Regions from separate parts of the Kribbella sp. NPDC104218 genome, predicted to be linked through region 3. Evidence: predicted binding sites of a transcription regulator. Region 3 holds the regulator's gene; each other region holds the start of a gene.
The links. Region 3 encodes HrcA, which represses chaperone genes, less so after heat shock. Its sites were predicted from a motif close to TTGGCACTCGNNNNNNNCGAGTGCCAA; they were not measured.
Positions count from the first base shown of each region.

Region 1: a site for HrcA is predicted at 1,931-1,957, ahead of ACZ6ZD_RS02405 (FmdB family zinc ribbon protein). Genes of this name have one in related genera too.
Region 2: a site for HrcA is predicted at 2,878-2,904, ahead of groL (chaperonin GroEL). Genes of this name have one in related genera too.
Region 4: a site for HrcA is predicted at 2,299-2,325, ahead of groES (co-chaperone GroES). Genes of this name have one in related genera too.

Region 1 is NZ_JBVJMQ010000001.1:502,761-506,985, reverse strand. Features, by position in the region: gene ACZ6ZD_RS02425 (hypothetical protein) at 1-160, shown strand, start outside; gene ACZ6ZD_RS02420 (hypothetical protein) at 178-318, shown strand; gene mscL (large conductance mechanosensitive channel protein MscL) at 386-751, opposite strand; gene ACZ6ZD_RS02410 (CpaB family protein) at 895-1,500, opposite strand; gene ACZ6ZD_RS02405 (FmdB family zinc ribbon protein) at 1,570-1,908, opposite strand; gene ACZ6ZD_RS02400 (penicillin acylase family protein) at 2,105-4,225, shown strand, end outside.
Region 2 is NZ_JBVJMQ010000001.1:728,770-732,994, forward strand. Features, by position in the region: gene ACZ6ZD_RS03365 (GNAT family N-acetyltransferase) at 1-432, opposite strand, end outside; gene ACZ6ZD_RS03370 (guanyl-specific ribonuclease) at 648-1,010, shown strand; gene groL (chaperonin GroEL) at 1,070-2,695, opposite strand; gene ACZ6ZD_RS03380 (Rid family hydrolase) at 2,926-3,300, opposite strand; gene ACZ6ZD_RS03385 (GlxA family transcriptional regulator) at 3,413-4,225, shown strand, end outside.
Region 3 is NZ_JBVJMQ010000002.1:826,642-830,866, reverse strand. Features, by position in the region: gene ACZ6ZD_RS19820 (Gfo/Idh/MocA family protein) at 1-821, shown strand, start outside; gene hrcA (heat-inducible transcriptional repressor HrcA) at 872-1,894, shown strand; gene dnaJ (molecular chaperone DnaJ) at 1,923-3,065, shown strand; gene ACZ6ZD_RS19805 (16S rRNA (uracil(1498)-N(3))-methyltransferase) at 3,083-3,799, shown strand; gene ACZ6ZD_RS19800 (Gmad2 immunoglobulin-like domain-containing protein) at 3,796-4,225, opposite strand, start outside.
Region 4 is NZ_JBVJMQ010000001.1:783,853-788,077, forward strand. Features, by position in the region: gene ACZ6ZD_RS03625 (GNAT family N-acetyltransferase) at 1-61, opposite strand, end outside; gene groL (chaperonin GroEL) at 133-1,752, opposite strand; gene groES (co-chaperone GroES) at 1,872-2,168, opposite strand; gene ACZ6ZD_RS03640 (peptidoglycan-binding domain-containing protein) at 2,410-2,880, shown strand; gene ACZ6ZD_RS03645 (peptidoglycan-binding domain-containing protein) at 2,981-3,571, shown strand; gene ACZ6ZD_RS03650 (class I SAM-dependent methyltransferase) at 3,581-4,225, shown strand, end outside.

The DNA of each region.
Region 1 (4,225 bases), on a different contig from region 3:
GACCGCCTGGTGCGTGCTCGGCGACCGGTGGATCGGCGAACCGGGCATCCAGCCGCTGCTCCAGGCCGCGGCCGCCGCGCCAACTCTCGATCCCGGCGCCGTCCAGGGCCAGATCGTCGACGAGCAACCGCGTGAGCTCGGCCCCGGCTCTTCCCGCTGACTCGCTAACCTGGACCCATGACGAGCCCGTACGAAGACGACGAGCCGCTGCTGCCCGAGCAGACCAGCGACGACAACCCGCGCTCCTGGGGCGAGAACGACTTCGGCTCCGACGACGACGAGCGCATCCTGCGTGAGGTCCCGCCCCACCACGGGTGACACCCGAGGTGGGGTCGGCGCGAACGACCGCGGAGCGCGCGATCTGAGCCAGGGCTCAAGCCGTGGGTCAGGAGCGGGCGCGCAGCGCGTCGCGGATCTCGGTCAGCAGCTGCTGGTCGGTGGTCAGCGGGTCGTCCGCCGGCGCCGGCTCCTGGCCGCGCTTGCGACGCTCGGCCAGCTTGTTCAGCGGGTACACGATGAAGAAGTAGACGGCCGCGGCGACGAACAGGAAGTTGAGCACCTCCTGCAGGACGGCGCCGACGGAGAAATCAGCCTCGTTGAGCTTGAACGTCCATACCTTGCTGATGTCCTGCTTGCCGAAGATCGCGGCGACCAATGGGTTGATCAGGTTGTCGACGAGCGCCGTGACGATCTTGCCGAAGGCAGCGCCGATGACGACGGCGACCGCGAGGTCGACGACGTTCCCACGCATGATGAATTCTTTGAAGCCCTTGAGCATTGCGGTGCCTCCACGAACGGGTGATGTACCCGAGTCAACGTAGGACCGCGCTGCTGGTCACGCGAGAGACCGCGCCGCACAACTACCCATCGTGTCGCCGAATGTTCGTCGCGTGATCAACTCGTGTCCGGTGTCAGCGCGACCGAGACCCTGGAATTCGTTGTGGCCTGGGCCAGTCTGGCTGCCATCGAGTGCGTGACGCCGACGACGATCAGCGCACCGGTCGACGTCGACTTCGGTAGCGCGATCACCCGAACGGCCTGCGCCACCAGGCCCGCGGCATCCCCGGCGGTACTCGTCCCGGCGTACAGATCGAGGCGGTCGCCGACGCGCAGGAGCGCGCCGATATCGGAGTCGTCGATTCGGAACGGGTACGCGACCAGGCCGGTCGGCACGAGCGGCGGGCCGAGGAAGCGGACGTCGGTGAGCGGTTCACCGGCGCGGACCGGCCCGCTCAGGACCCGGGCCGCCAGATCCGCGCCAGGTCTGATCGCGCCACTGGGCACGGCGTCGACAGGTAGCTGAATCGTCCGGAGCGCATCGGGCACGGCTCCGCCCGGCAGATCCCGGGCCGCGGCGAGGACGGCGATTGTCGGCGGGGGATCGGGCGCGAGGCTGGTCAGGCCGAGATAGACGGCGGCCGCGGCGGCGAGGCCGGCCAGCAGCCGACGGCGCCAGCGGAGCACGCGGGACAGGTCACGGAGGAACGAAGGCAGTGTCATGCCGGAGAACATATGAGTCTCCGGCACCCCGTTCTCAGTTGTCCACAGGGCAATTTGCCCGGCGTGGAATCAGGCGGCGCTGGTGCTCGAGGAGGAGCCGCCGGACGACGAACCCGTGGACTTCGACTCCGACGACTTCGGCTTCGACTCCGACGCGGACGACGAGCCGGACCCGGTGGAGCCCGACGACGAGGACGACTCCGACTTGGCCGGGATCGAGCCCTTGCCCGAGGAGCGGCTGTCGGTGCGGTAGAAACCGGAGCCCTTGAAGACCACGCCCACCGCGTTGAAGACCTTCCGCAGCGAGCCCTGGCACGCGGGGCAGACGGTCAGCGCGTCGTCGGTGAAGCTCTGCCGCACCTCGAGCGCCTCACCGCAGTCGGTGCACTGGTACTGGTACGTCGGCACGGTTCGGGTTCCCTTCAGGCCGCTGGCACTCCTACTACTCGACTGCTAATAATGCGTCAGCGACCCGAAGTATTCCAACTCTGCGGGTCGCGCCCCGCCTGGAACCGCGCTCCGCAGCCCCGCCGGAACGCAGAGCAACGCAAAGTTCCGTGGTCCCCATTTGGGGCCTCGGGCCGGATTCTCTACGGTTGGGTCCGTGCGTCGCCTGCTTCGAGCCGTCATCATCTGCGGTATCGCCTTCGCCACGGTCCTCGTGGTGATCGCCGGTACCGCCGTTTTCGTCGTCCGCCACTCGTTCCCGACGTACGACGGCAACGTCGAGCTCGCGGGGCTGGACGCCGACGTCGAGGTCGTCCGGGATGCGAACGGCATTCCCCAGATCTACGCCCAGAGCCCGTCCGACCTGTTCGCCGCGCAGGGGTACGTCCACGCGCAGGACCGGTTCTTCGAGATGGACTTCCGCCGCCACGTGACCGCCGGCCGGCTCAGCGAGCTGTTCGGTAAGGACGCCCTGGAGACGGACAAGTTCGTCCGGACGCTCGGCTGGCGCCGGGTCGCCGAGCGGGAGCTCAAACTGCTCAGCCCGGCCACCCGGCAGTACCTGGACGACTACGCCCGCGGCGTGAACGCCTACCTCGACAAGCACAGCGGCTCCGGCCTCAGCCTCGAGTACGCCGTCCTCAGCCTCGACCCCAACGGCCGCCGCGACTATCGCCCGGAGCCGTGGAACGCGACCGACTCGCTGGCCTGGCTGAAAGCCATGGCCTGGGACCTCGGCGGCAACCTGGGCGAGGAGATCACCCGCACGAAGCTGCTGGCGGCGATGCCGTCGAAGAGCGTCGACGTGCTCTACCCGCCGTACCCGTTCGACCGCAACGAGCCGATCGTGCCGAGCGCCTCGGTCTCGCCCGGCGGCAAGTTCAGCACGGCGCCGTCCACCGGCGAGGTGCGCCGCGGGATGCTCACGAAGGACCTGCTGAAGTCGCTGGACTCGGTCGACAAGGTGGTCAAGGGCCTGCCGCAGCTGCTCGGCCAGGGTGACGGCATCGGTTCGAACTCGTGGGTCGTGTCCGGTGATCACACCGACTCCGGTAAGCCGCTGCTGGCCAACGACCCGCACCTGGGCGCCACCATGCCGGGCATCTGGTCGCAGGTCGGTCTGCACTGCAAGTCGGTCGACCGCACCTGTCCGTACGACGTCTCCGGCTTCAGCTTCGCCGGCCTGCCCGGCGTGGTGATCGGGCACAACAACTCGATCTCCTGGGGTTTCACCAACCTCGATCCCGACGTCCAGGACCTGTACCTGGAGAAGCTCGACGGCGACAACGTCCTCTACAACAACCGCTGGAAGCCGCTGAGCAAGCGCGAGGAGACCTTCCAGGTCGCCGGTCAGGACGAGCCGGTCAAGATCACCGTGCGCGAATCCCGGCACGGCCCGCTGCTGTCCGACATCGGCGAGGACGAGCGCCGGGTCGGCGAGCTGGCCGCCGGGCGTGAGCGCGACGCCGGGCGGGAGAAGTCCGCAAACGCGTACGGCGTCGCCCTGCAGTGGACGGCGCTGAAACCGGGCCGCACGGCGGACGCCCTGTTCGCGATCAACCGCGCCCAGAACTGGAACCAGTTCCGCGACGCGGCGAAGCTCTTCGAGGTCCCGGCGCAGAACCTCGTGTACGCCGACAAGGACGGGCACATCGGCTATCAGGCGCCCGGTCTGGTCCCGATCCGGCGCATCGCGAGCGGTAAGTGGCCGGTCGCCGGCTGGGATCCGCGGAACGACTGGAACGGCTACATCCCGTTCGACGCGCTGCCGACCGAGTACGACCCGGCCGACGGCATCATCGTCACCGCGAACCAGGCCGTCGTCCCGAAGTCCTACCCGTACTTCCTGAGCGACAGCTGGGACTACGGCTACCGCTCGCAGCAGATCCTGGACCGGATCAAGGCCGCCGGGAAGCTCGACCCGAACGAGATGGCGTCCATTCAGCTCGACACCAAGAACCGCGCCGCCGAGCTGCTGGTCCCGTACCTGCTCAAGATCGGGATCAACGACGCCTTCGAGCGGCAGGGCCAGGACACCTTGAAGGGCTGGGACTTCACCCAGCCGGCCGACTCCGCCGCCGCGGCGTACTTCAACGTCGTCTGGCGCAACCTGCTCTCCCAGACGTTCCACGACCAGCTGCCGAAGGACACCTGGCCGGACGGCGGCTCCCGGTGGGTGGAGGTCGTGCACACGCTGCTCGGGCAGCCGAACAGCGCCTTCTGGGACGACACCCGGACGCCGCAGGTCGAGAGTCGCGACGACATTCTCCGGCAGTCG
Region 2 (4,225 bases), on a different contig from region 3:
CCGGTCGGTGACCTCGATCAGACCGGCTGCACCGGCGGCCAGCATCCGCGCCTTGACCGCGCCCGCGATCGCCGGATCGGACTGCCAGTCGGCGTCCAGGAAGATGTGGAACTCCGGCTGCTCGGCGTCGGCCGGCCGGTTCGCGAGGACGTGCTGCATCAAGGCGCTCCACGCTGGGACCGGGTCGCCGTCGCCGGCGAAGTACAGGCCGTCGACGCTGAACGGCTGGTCGTCCTCGCGGCCGCCCCACCAGATGGCCAGGGCCTGGATGACGCCGTTCTCCTCGACGACCCAGGACCACTCGTGCCGGTAGTAGCCGGACACGATGTACTCGTCGTAGCGCTCAGGCGTGACGGTGTTGATCGACTGCTGCTGCTTGATCAGCGCGCGAATGATGCCGAGATCGGACTCGGCGGTGTTGCGGATGTTCACAGTTCCTCCAACAGGAGGCGCGCCGCTCCGCTCAGTGCGAGCTGTGGTCGCGGGCAGGTCGCGCCGGAATACCTGACAGGTCGCTCATCGGTCGCTCCTTCCGCTGGGGGCATCTTCTCGCCGGGCCAGACTCTAGGACCCGAGGAGGTCATAGTCCAACTGTTATTCACACCTGGGATGTACCGCGGTCGTTTGCACTGGGCAACCTCCCGGCCATGAGAACCCTCGTCGCCGCCCTGGCCCTGGCCGCCACCACGACCCTCACCGCCCCCGCGTACGCCGCACTCCCCACCTGCGCGCTCAGCTCACTGCCGTCCCAAGCCTCCGACACTCTCCGGCTGATCCACTCCGGCGGGCCGTTCCCCTACCGCCAGGACGGCACCGTCCTCCAGAACCGCGAGGCGCTCCTCCCCCAGCAGTCCGCCGGCTACTACCACGAGTACACCGTCAAGACGCCGGGCTCACCCGACCGAGGCGCGCGCCGGCTGGTCGGCGGCGGCGCCAAGACCACGCCCGCGCACGTCTACTACACCGCCGACCACTACGCGTCATTCTGCGAGGTCGACGAGAGCCGCTGACAGCAAACGGCCCCGGGGCGAACCCCGGGGCCGTTCGTTCGTGCTGTCGGACTACTGGATCAGAAGTCCATGCCGCCCATGTCGGGCGCGCCGCCCGGAGCGGCCGCGGCCTTCTCCGGCTTGTCGGCGATGACGGCCTCGGTGGTGAGGAACAGGGCCGCGATCGAGGCTGCGTTCTGCAGCGCCGAGCGGGTCACCTTGGCCGGGTCGATGATGCCGGTGGCGATCAGGTCGACGTACTCGCCGGTCGCGGCGTTCAGGCCGTGACCCGGCTCGAGGTTGCGAACCTTCTCGACCACGACGCCGCCCTCGAGGCCGGCGTTCACGGAGATCTGCTTCAGCGGGGCCTCGACGGCCTGCCGAACGATCGCCGCGCCGGTGGCCTCGTCACCCTCGAGCTCCAGCTTCTCGAAGGCCTTGACCGACGCCTGCAGCAGCGCGACGCCGCCGCCGGCGACGATGCCCTCCTCGACGGCCGCCTTCGCGTTGCGAACGGCGTCCTCGATGCGGTGCTTGCGCTCCTTCAGCTCGACCTCGGTGGCCGCGCCGACCTTGATCACCGCAACACCGCCGGCCAGCTTGGCCAGGCGCTCCTGCAGCTTCTCGCGGTCGTAGTCGGAGTCCGACTTCTCGATCTCGGCGCGGATCTGGTTGACCCGGCCGGCGATCTGGTCCGCGTCGCCCTCGCCCTCGACGATGGTCGTCTCGTCCTTGGTGACGACGATCTTGCGGGCCTGGCCGAGCAGCTCCAGGTCGACGGTGTCGAGCTTGAGACCGACCTCCTCGGAGATGACCTCACCGCCCGTCAGCACCGCGATGTCGACCAGCATGGCCTTGCGGCGGTCACCGAAGCCCGGCGCCTTGACGGCGACGGCCTTGAAGGTGCCCTTGATCTTGTTGACGACCAGGGTCGCCAGCGCCTCGCCCTCGATGTCCTCGGCGATGATGGCCAGCGGCTTACCGGTCTGCATGACCTTCTCCAGCACCGGGACCAGGTCCTTGATGCTCGAGATCTTGCTGTTCACGATCAGGATGTACGGGTCGTCGAGGACCGCTTCCATCCGCTCGGTGTCGGTCACGAAGTAGGGCGAGATGTAGCCCTTGTCGAAGCGCATACCCTCGGTGAGCTCGAGCTCGAGGCCGAAGGTGTTGCTCTCCTCGACGGTGATGACGCCTTCCTTGCCGACCTTGTCCATCGCCTCGGCGATGATCGAGCCGACCTGGGTGTCGGCGGCCGAGATGGACGCCGTCGCCGCGATCTGCTCACGGGTCTCGACCGGCTTGGCCAGCGCGAGCAGCTGCTCGCTGATGGCCTCGGTCGCCTTCTCGATGCCCTTCTTCAGGCCCATCGGGTTGGCGCCGGCCGCGACGTTGCGCAGACCCTCGCGCACGAGCGCCTGGGCCAGCACGGTCGCGGTGGTGGTGCCGTCACCCGCGACGTCGTCGGTCTTCTTCGCAACTTCCTTGACGAGCTCGGCCCCGATCTTCTCGTACGGGTCCTCGAGCTCGATCTCCTTGGCGATGGAGACACCGTCGTTGGTGATCGTGGGGGCGCCCCACTTCTTCTCCAGGACGACGTTGCGGCCCTTCGGGCCGAGCGTCACCTTCACGGCGTCGGCGAGGGTGTTCATTCCCCGCTCGAGGCCACGGCGCGCCTCTTCATTGAAAGAAATCAGCTTGGGCATTCTCCGCGAGTCCTCCCGCGTCGAGTCTTTGGTGGTTCAGCCGGCCGGATGCCCGCGACGGACGGCGCCGGAGTCGTGGCGCTCATGTCCCGCCCCGCTCCCGGCACCTCATCGGGCCGTCTTCGTACACACCCCGCAGGCGCGAGTCTTGTCACTCTCGCCCTAGGAGTGCTAACCAAGTATTAGCACTCGCCCCAACCGAGTGCAAGCCGACCACCGCCGTCCAGCGCTCAGACGCGGGCCGTGAACGCGATCTCGATCAGCAGCTCCGGAAAGGCCAGCCGGGTGGTTCCGACGATCGTGCTCGCCACCTGCGGGTCCTCCCGCCCGTACGCCGCCTTCCGCACCGGCCCGGCGTACGGGAACGCCTCGTCCATGTCGCGGACGTAGAGCGTCTCCTCGACCACGTTCGCCAGCGAGGCGCCGTACCGCTGCAGCAGCTCCTCGGCGTTGGCGTACGCCTGCCGCATCTGCGCCTCGACCCCCTCGAGGATCTCGGTCCCCCGGTTCCCGACCTGGCCGGACAGATAGATGGTGTCGCCCGACCTGATCGCCTGGACGTAGCCGTAGTCGCGCTCCCACGGCAGCCCGAAGTTCTCGATCACGTGCACTCCTTTGGAAAGAACGATTTTCAACTAACCTAGGGAGGGCGGACAGGTCGCGGCCACCGGTCGCAGTGCCAGGAACCGCCGGATTCGTGCCTGCGGAGGAGCTGCCGTGCCGGAGCTGGAGGTGGCGCTGCTGAAGGTGCCGCGAGCCATCACGCTGGATCTGGCGCTGGCGGAGCATGTGTTCGGCAAGCACCCCGGCTACCGCGTGGCCGAGCACACCGACCCCGCAGCGGCGGCCGCCGCGGATCTGATCGTCGTGCCGGGGTACGACGACCCCGAGCTGCCGCTGCCCGCGCCGTACCTGGAGCTGCTCCGCGACACCGAGGCGCGGCTGGTCGGCATCTGTACCGGCACCTTCGCCCTGGCCGCGGCCGGCGTCCTGGACGGACGGGAGGCGACCACGCACTGGCACTACGTCGACGAGCTGCGCCGCCAGTTCCCGCAGGTGACCGTGCTGGACAACAGGCTGTTCGTCGAGGACGGCAAGGTCCTCACCTCCAGCGGCGGTGGTGCGGGGATCGACGCCGGTCTGCACGTCATCCGCACCGACTTCGGCGCCGCTGCGGCCGACGAGGTCGGCAAGTGGGTCGTCGCCGCCCCTGAGCGCGGCGCCGAACACCCCCAGTACGCCGACGCGCGGACGCCGTCCAGAGCGGACCTGGCCGCGACTCGGGCCTGGGTCCTCGACCATCTGGCCGAACCGATCACCATCGAGCTGCTGGCCACCCAGGCCGCGCTGTCCCGGCGTACGTTCATCCGGCACTTCGAACACGAGACCGGACTGCCACCGATGCGCTGGGTGGTCGCACAGCGCATCCGGAAGGCGCGCAGCCTGCTGGAAACCTCCGACTGGACTGTTGACCGCATCGCGGCCGCCACTGGCTTCGGCAGCGCCACCACCTTCCGGGAAGCGTTCCGG
Region 3 (4,225 bases):
GCGAGAAGCCGCTGGCCCTGGATCGCGCCGAGGCCGCTCCGCTGCTCAAGTACGCCGCTGCGAACGACCTGCGGATCGGCTGCGCGCCCGACACTGTTCTGGGGACGGGGACGCAGACTGCTCGGGCAGTGATCGATCGTGGCGACATCGGCGTCCCGCATGCCGCTACCGCGTTCATGGTGACGCCCGGGCACGAGCTGTGGCACCCGGCGCCGGAGTTCTACTACCAGCGCGGTGGTGGGCCGGTGCTCGACATGGGGCCGTACTACGTGACCAGCCTGGTCACTCTGCTCGGTCCGGTCCGTCGGGTGACCGCAAGGGCCGGTACGGCGAAGCAGCAGCGGGAGATCCACACCGGGCCGCGGGCCGGGACGGTCTTCGACGTCCAGGTGCCTACGCACGTCACCGGCGTCCTGGAGCACGAGTCCGGTGCGCTGACGACCGTTCTGATGTCGTTCGACGTGTGGGCCGGCCGGCTGCCGCGGATCGAGGTCCACGGGACGGACGGCAGCCTGTCGGTGCCGGACCCGAACGGCTTCGACGGGACGGTCGAGATCGTCACTCCGGCGCAGCGGGAGTGGACGGAGGTGCCGGTCGGCGGCGGGTACGCCGGAGCGGGCCGAGGGGTCGGTGTCGCGGACATGGCACGCGCTTTGCGCAACGGCGAGCCGCACCGGGCGAACGGCGAGCTGGCCTACCACGTGCTCGACGTACTGGAGTCTTTTGTGGAGTCCGCCGTCCAGGATCAGCCGCTGGACGTGGCCAGTACCGTGACGCGCCCCGCAGCCGTTCCGTTGGGAGCCGCGCCCGACACCGCCTAGACTGGCACTCTGAACGATTGAGTGCCAAGAGTGTCGAGAGGGTGGTGCGCGTGCTGGACGAGCGCAAGCTGGATGTACTCCGCGCCATCGTCGAGGACTACGTCGCGACCCACGAGCCGGTCGGCTCGAAGACGCTGGTCGACCGGCACAACCTCGGTGTCTCCCCGGCCACGGTCCGTAACGACATGGCCGTGCTGGAGGAGGAGGGGTACATCACCCAGCCGCACACCAGCGCCGGCCGCATCCCGACCGACGCCGGGTACCGGCTGTTCGTCGACAAGCTGAGCACCGTCAAGACGCTGTCGGCCGCCGAGAAGAAGGCGATCACGTCCTTCCTCGGCGGCGCCGTCGACCTGGACGACGTCGTCCGGCGGACGGTCCGGCTGCTGGCGCAGATCACCCGCCAGGTCGCCATCGTGCAGTACCCCTCGCTGAACCGGTCGAGCGTCCGGCATGTCGAGGTGGTCACGATGACGCCGCGGCGGCTGCTGCTGGTGCTGATCACCAGCAACGGGCGCGTCGAGCAGCGGATCGTCGAGCTGCCGCACGACATCGAGGAGCAGCTGGTCGCGGACCTGCGGTCGCGGCTGAACACGGCCATGGTCGGCCAGCGGCTGACCGAGGCGACCACGACGCTGGCGAACGTGACCGAGACCTTCGCCCCGGCCGACCGGCCGCTGGTCGCGGCGATCGTGACCACGCTGCTGGAGGCGTTCACCGACGAGATGGGCGAGCAGCGGATCGCCGTCGGCGGCGCGGCCAACCTGACCCGGTACGGCGACGACTTCGAGCGGAACGTGAAGCCGGTGCTGGAGGCGCTGGAGGAGCACGTCATCCTGCTCAAGCTGCTCGGCGAGGCGACCCACCCGCAGACGCTGACGGTTCGCATCGGCCACGAGAACCCGTACGAGGAGCTGGCCACCACGTCGGTGGTCGCGACCGGGTACGGGTCGAAGTCGGAGGCGCTGGCCACACTCGGCATCGTCGGCCCGACCCACATGGACTACCCCAGCACGATGGGCGCGGTCCGCGCCGTCGCGCGTTACGTCAGCCAGATCCTGGCCGACTCCTGATGAACTCAACCAACCCCTGGTCTGGAGTATGAGCACCGATTACTACGCCGTCCTGGGCGTCAGCCGTGACGCCTCGCCGGACGAGATCAAGAAGGCGTACCGCAAGCTGGCGCGCCAGTACCACCCGGATGTGAACGACTCCGAGGACGCGCACCACAAGTTCCAGGAGATCGGGCGCGCGTTCCAGGTGCTCAGCGACCCGCAGAAGCGGCAGATGCACGATCTCGGCGGCGACCCGTTCGCCTCCGGCGGCGCCGGGCCCGGTGGGTTCGGCGGCGGTCAGGCGTTCACCTTCACCGACATCATGGACGCCTTCTTCGGCCAGACCGGCGGGGCGACCCGCGGGCCGCGGCCGCGGACGCGTCGCGGTCAGGACGCGCTGATCCCGCTGCGGATCGATCTGGCCGAGGCCGCGTTCGGTACGACGCGTGAGCTGAAGGTCGACACCGCCGTCCTGTGTCCGACCTGTTCCGGCTCCGGTGCGGCCGCCGGCTCCGAGCCGGTCACCTGCGACGTCTGCCACGGGCGTGGTGAGGTCACCCACACGCAGCGCTCGTTCCTCGGCGAGGTGCGCACGATGCGCCCCTGCCCGAACTGCCGCGGCTTCGGGACGACCATCCCGAACCCGTGTGTCGAGTGCGCCGGCGACGGCCGCGTCCGCTCCCGGCGTACGGTCACGGTGAAGATCCCCGGCGGCGTCGACTCCGGTACCCGCGTGCAGCTGTCCGGTCAGGGCGAGGTCGGCCCCGGCGGCGGCCCGGCCGGCGACCTGTACGTCGAGATCGAGGTCGAGCCGCACGACATCTTCACCCGGCACGGCGATGACCTGCACTGCACGGTCACGCTCCCGATGACGGCCGCCGCCCTCGGCACCACCATCGACCTGCCCACCCTCGAAGGCGAGACCACGCCCCTGGAGATCCGCCCCGGCACCCAGTCCGGCACCGCGCACACCCTCTCCGCCCGCGGCGTCCCCCGCCTCCGCCACGCCGGCCGCGGCGACCTCATCGTCCAGATCATCGTCGAGACCCCCACCAAACTCGACGACGCCCAGGCCGACCTCCTCCGCGCCCTCGCCACCGCCCGCAACGAAGAACGCCCCCAAGGCCAAGTCCAAGCCGCCCACAAAGGCGTCTTCGGCCGCCTCCGAGACGCCTTCGGCAACCACTAGCCGGTAGGAAGAACTTCATGGGTGTTGCGGTGTTTTTCTCGGGTGAGCTCGAGGGGGACGAAATCGTGCTCGAGGGTGCCGAGGGGCGGCATGCGGCGGTGGTTCGGCGGATTGGGGTGGGGGAGCGGGTTCGGCTGACGGATGGGCGGGGGGCTTGGGTTGAGGGGGCGGTTACGCGGGCGTCCAAGGCTGGGCTGACGGTTGGGGTGGAGGAGCGCGGGGTGGTGGCTGCGCGGGCGCCTCGGGTGGTGGTGGTGCAGGCGTTGCCTAAGGGGGAGCGGGCCGAGTCGGCGGTGGAGATGCTGACTGAGGTCGGGGTGGACGTGGTGGTGCCGTGGAACGCGGAGCGGAGTCAGTTCCGGAGTAATCCGGAGCGGGTGGCGAAGACGATGAGCAAGTGGCAGGCGTGGGCTTTCGAGGCGAGCAAGCAGTCGCGGCGGTCCTGGTTCGCCGAGGTGACGCCGATCGCGACGACGGCCGAGGTGGCGGCGCTGGTGCGGGGGGCCGCGCTGCCCGTCGTCCTGCACGAGGAGGCGACCGTGCCGCTGGCCGGGCTCGAGGTGCCGGACGCCGGGGACGTCGTGATCGTGATCGGCCCTGAGGGCGGTATCGCACCGGCCGAGCTGGCGGCGTTCGGCGTCGAGCCGGTCCGCCTCGGCGACACCGTGCTCCGGACGTCGACCGCCGGCGTCGCGGCCGCCGCCGCGCTGCTCGCCCGCTCGCGCTGGTCCTAGCGGACGACCTCGACCTGCTTGGTGTCGACGTCGCTGACCGAGCCGTCCTCGTTCGAGATCAGGTAGGCCTCGATCAGCCACGGCCCGGGCGCGAGGTCGAGCTGGAACTTGAAGCTGGACAGCTTGCTGCCGTCCTCCGACATCGCGTAGCTCTCGATGACCTTGCCGGTCTTCAGATTCGTCGCCCGGTAGTTCACATGCGCCTCGAACGCCGCCGCCGTCCCGCCGACCACGACGGGTGTCTTGAGCAGCGCCCCCTCGGCCGGCGCTGTGATCGAGACCAGCGCCTGGACGTCGAGGGCCTGCGCGCGCCCGATCGGCGTCCCGGTGTCGATCTGCCCGAAGAGCCGATGCCCAACCCGGCCGCCCTGGGTGATCTGGATCGGCCGTGAGGTGTCCTTCAGCACGCCCTGCACGGTGTAGACG
Region 4 (4,225 bases), on a different contig from region 3:
CCTCGCGCAGCAACGGCACACAGACGTCCAGGTCCGCGTCGGACCGCTCCCGAATCTCCACGAGCGCTACCAAAGCACAACCGCCCCGGCACACGAGGTGCCGGGGCGGTGCGAACTGCTTACGACCTGAGGTCAGTGACCGTGGCCGTGACCGTGACCGGCCGCGGCGGGCTCCTCGTCCTCGGGCTTGTCGACGACCAGGGTCTCGGTCGTCAGCAGCAGGGCGGCGATGGAGCCGGCGTTGGCGAGCGCGGAACGCGTCACCTTGACCGGGTCCAGGACGCCCTGGCCGAGCAGGTCGCCGTACTCGCCGGTGGCGGCGTTGAAGCCGCTGCCGACCTCGAGCTCCGCGACCTTGGAGGTGACGACGTAGCCCTCGTAGCCGCCGTTCTCGGCGATCCAGCGCAGCGGCTCGACGACGGACTTGCGGACGATCCGGACGCCGGCGAGCTCGTCACCGGTGAGGTCGAGACCGTTGTCCAGCACCGTGGCGGCGTGCACCAGGGCGGAACCGCCGCCGGCGACGATGCCCTCTTCGATCGCGGCACGCGTCGCGGAGACGGCGTCCTCGATCCGGTGCTTCTTCTCCTTGAGCTCGACCTCGGTGGCCGCGCCGACCTTGATCACGCAGACGCCGCCGGCGAGTTTCGCCAGCCGCTCCTGCAGCTTCTCGCGGTCCCAGTCGGAGTCGGTGCGCTCGATCTCGGCCTTGATCTGGTTGACCCGGCCCTCGATGTCGTCGGCCTTGCCGGCGCCCTCGACAACGGTGGTGTTGTCCTTGGTGACGACGATCCGGCGCGACGTACCGAGCACCTCGAGGCCGACCTGGTCGAGCTTCAGCCCGACCTCCGGCGCGATGACCTGGGCGCCGGTCAGGGCGGCGAGGTCCTCGAGCATGGCCTTGCGGCGGTCACCGAAGCCCGGCGCCTTGACGGCGACGGAGGTGAAGTTGCCGCGGATCTTGTTCACCACGAGGGTGGACAGCGCCTCGGCCTCGACGTCCTCGGCGATGATCAGCAGCGTCTTGCCGGACTGCACGACCTTCTCCAGCAGCGGCAGCAGGTCCGCGATCGCGGAGATCTTGCCCTGGTGGATGAGGATGTACGGGTCCTCCAGCACCGCTTCGCCGGCCTCGGCGTCGGTGATGAAGTACGGCGAGATGTAGCCCTTGTCGAACTGCATGCCCTCGGTGAACTCGAGCTCGGTCCCGAAGGTGTTCGACTCCTCGACGGTGATCACACCGTCCTTGCCGACCTTGTCGAACGCGTCCGCGATCAGGGCGCCGATCTCGGCGTCCCGGGCGGAGATGGTGGCGACGTGGGCCATGTCGCCCTTGTCGTCCACCGGCCGGGCGGTCTCGACGAGCCGCGCGGAGACGGCCTCGACAGCCGCCTCGATCCCGCGCTTGAGGCCCATCGGGTTGACCCCGGCGGCGACGGCCCGCAGGCCCTCGTGCACCAGCGCCTGCGCCAGCACCGTCGCGGTGGTGGTGCCGTCACCGGCGATGTCGTTGGTCTTGGTGGCGACCTCCTTGGCGAGCTGCGCGCCAAGGTTCTCGAACGGGTCGTCCAGCTCGACCTCACGCGCGACGGTGACACCGTCGTTGGTGATGGTCGGGGCGCCCCACTTCTTGTCCAGGACGACGTAGCGGCCCTTCGGCCCCAGCGTCACCTTCACCGTGTTCGCGAGCTTGTCGACGCCGCGCTCCAGCGCGCGCCGCGCGTTCTCGTCGAACTCGAGGATCTTCGGCATGAAGAAAACCAGTCCTTTTCTGAATATCCGGGGTACGGCGGGTCCCGCTGTCCTGACCCACTCCGCCCCGGTGCCATCAGGCAGCCGGGGCGGTGTCAGTCAGGAACAGCGGGCGGTCGTCACTTGCTGACGACTGCGAGGATGTCGCGGGCGCCCAGGATCAGGTAGTCCTGGCCGTCGTACTTGACCTCGGTGCCGCCGTACTTGGAGTAGATGACCTTGTCGCCGACGGCGACGTCCAGCGGGACGCGGTTGCCGTTGTCGTCGATCCGGCCGGGGCCGACGGCGAGGATCTCGCCCTCCTGCGGCTTCTCCTTGGCGGTGTCCGGGATCACCAGGCCGGACTTCGTGGTCTGCTCGGCTTCGAGCGGCGCGACGAGGACGCGGTCCTCGAGCGGCTTGATCGTGACCGACACTTGCTGACCTCCACGGTCGATTCGCTTGTCTGTTCAAGGTGGTCGCGCTCCCCTGCCGTCGCGGGGGTCAGGAGGCCGGACCGTTTGGCACACTCGAGGCGAGAGTGCCAACACCGAATCTAGGCCGCGATTAGCACTCGGTCAACTCGAGTGCCAAATCCCCAACCAATCCCGGGCCGTGGGTGTCCAACCGCACACAGGATCCGATCGAACGGATCCCGTCCACTCTGGGGAGAACAGCATGATCCGTCGTCTGCCGGCCGTCGCGCTCGCCGCGGTCGCCCTTGTCGCCACCCCGCTCGTCGCCGCCTCCTCGGCGTCCGCCGCGCCGCTCAGCCAGTGCGACGCCGCGACGTTCAAGAACGTCGGCGGCGGCTGGGAGGTGTTCGTCCCGAGCGTCTGGGAGTCCACCAGCACGACCTGCAACCTCAAGTACGGCGATCTGCCGCACCGCGACCCGAACACGCCGTTCGGCGACCCGACCCGGGCGATCCAGGCGCTGCAGAGCAACCTGAACTACTGCTACGGCGCGAAGCTGGCCAAGGACGGCCGCTACGGCGCGCAGACGCAGGACGCCGTCAAGGCGGCCCAGAAGAAGCTCAAGCTGACCGCGGACGGCATCTACGGCCCGTCGACCCGATCGACGATGAAGTGGCGGATGTACAACCCGACCACGAAGACATGGAGCCAGGCTTGCTACGACAAGCTCTGAGCTGTAAGCACCCGAGTACGGATCGTGGTCCCGCGCTGGCCTATTGCAGGCCGGCGTGGGACCGTTTTGTTCGACCGGTTCGTCCGTCCGAGGAGTGCCCATGGCTTTCAGCCTGCCGAAGCTGCCGAAGTTCTCCGGCCGCACGATCGCGGTTCTGGCCGCAGCCGGCGCTCTGACGGTCGGTGCGGTCGCAGCCGGCGCCACCAAGGACGAAGCGGCACCCCAGAAGCCCGCCAGCGGCGGCGAGGCGGCTCCGCCGGTCGCTGACCCGCTGACCACCTCTGCCGAGGCCGCTGCAGCCGCTGAGGCCAAACTGGGGCAGTGCCGCGACGCCCGGCTCGTCCCGGTCAACAAGACCTGGGGCATCCCGTTGCCGTCCGTTCTGGGTAGCACGAGCACCAACTGCAACCTCAAGTACGGCGACAACCCGCACCGCGGCTCGGACCGCTCCGGCAAACCGGACACCGCCATCCAGGTCCTGCAGCGCAACCTGAACTCCTGCTACGGCAGCAGACTCACCGTCGACGGCATCTACGGCAAGAACACCCGCGCGGTGGTCAAGATGGTCCAGCGCAAGCACAAGATCATCGCCGACGGCATCTACGGACCCAAGACCCGCTCCGCGATCAACTGGCGCCTCTACTCGTCGTCCACCCGCACGTGGAGCAAGACCTGTTCCAGCCCGCTCTAAAGTGTGCGGGTGACTGTTGCGGCGCTTCTGGACGATGTCGGTGCCGAGGTGCTGGCGGCGGCCTGTGCTGAGTACGCCGTGGGTCGGGAGCTGCAGGTCGTCGAGAAGCTGCGGAAGCGGTACGACGGCGCTCTGGTGAGTGCTGCGGTGACGCAGGCGGCTCTGCGCGTCAGGGCGGTGGCCAAGTTCGGTGCGGACGCGGAGCGGATGTTCTTCACGCCGGACGGCTACGAGCAGGCGACTCGGACGACGGTCGGCGTCCACCGGGCCGCTCGGATCGCTGCGGCCCTCCCAGGGGCCAGCGTGGTCGACCTGGGATGTGGAATCGGTGGCGACCTGATCAGCGCCGCCCGCGCCGGGCTGCGCGTCACCGGCATCGAGCGGGACGCCGAAACCGCAGCCGCGGCTCGCGCCAACCTGGCCGCGTTGGGGCTGCCCGGTGAGGTGATCGTCGGCGACGCTGAGTCGACCGAGCTGACGACGTACGACGTGGTGTTCGCGGACCCGGCGCGGCGGGCGGACGGACGGCGCGTATTCGACCACAACGCCTACTCACCGCCGTGGAGCTTCGTGACCGCGCTTCTGGAGCGCACTGCGTGCGTGAAGGTCGCACCGGGCATTCCGCACGACGCAGTGCCCGAGGACGTCGAGGCC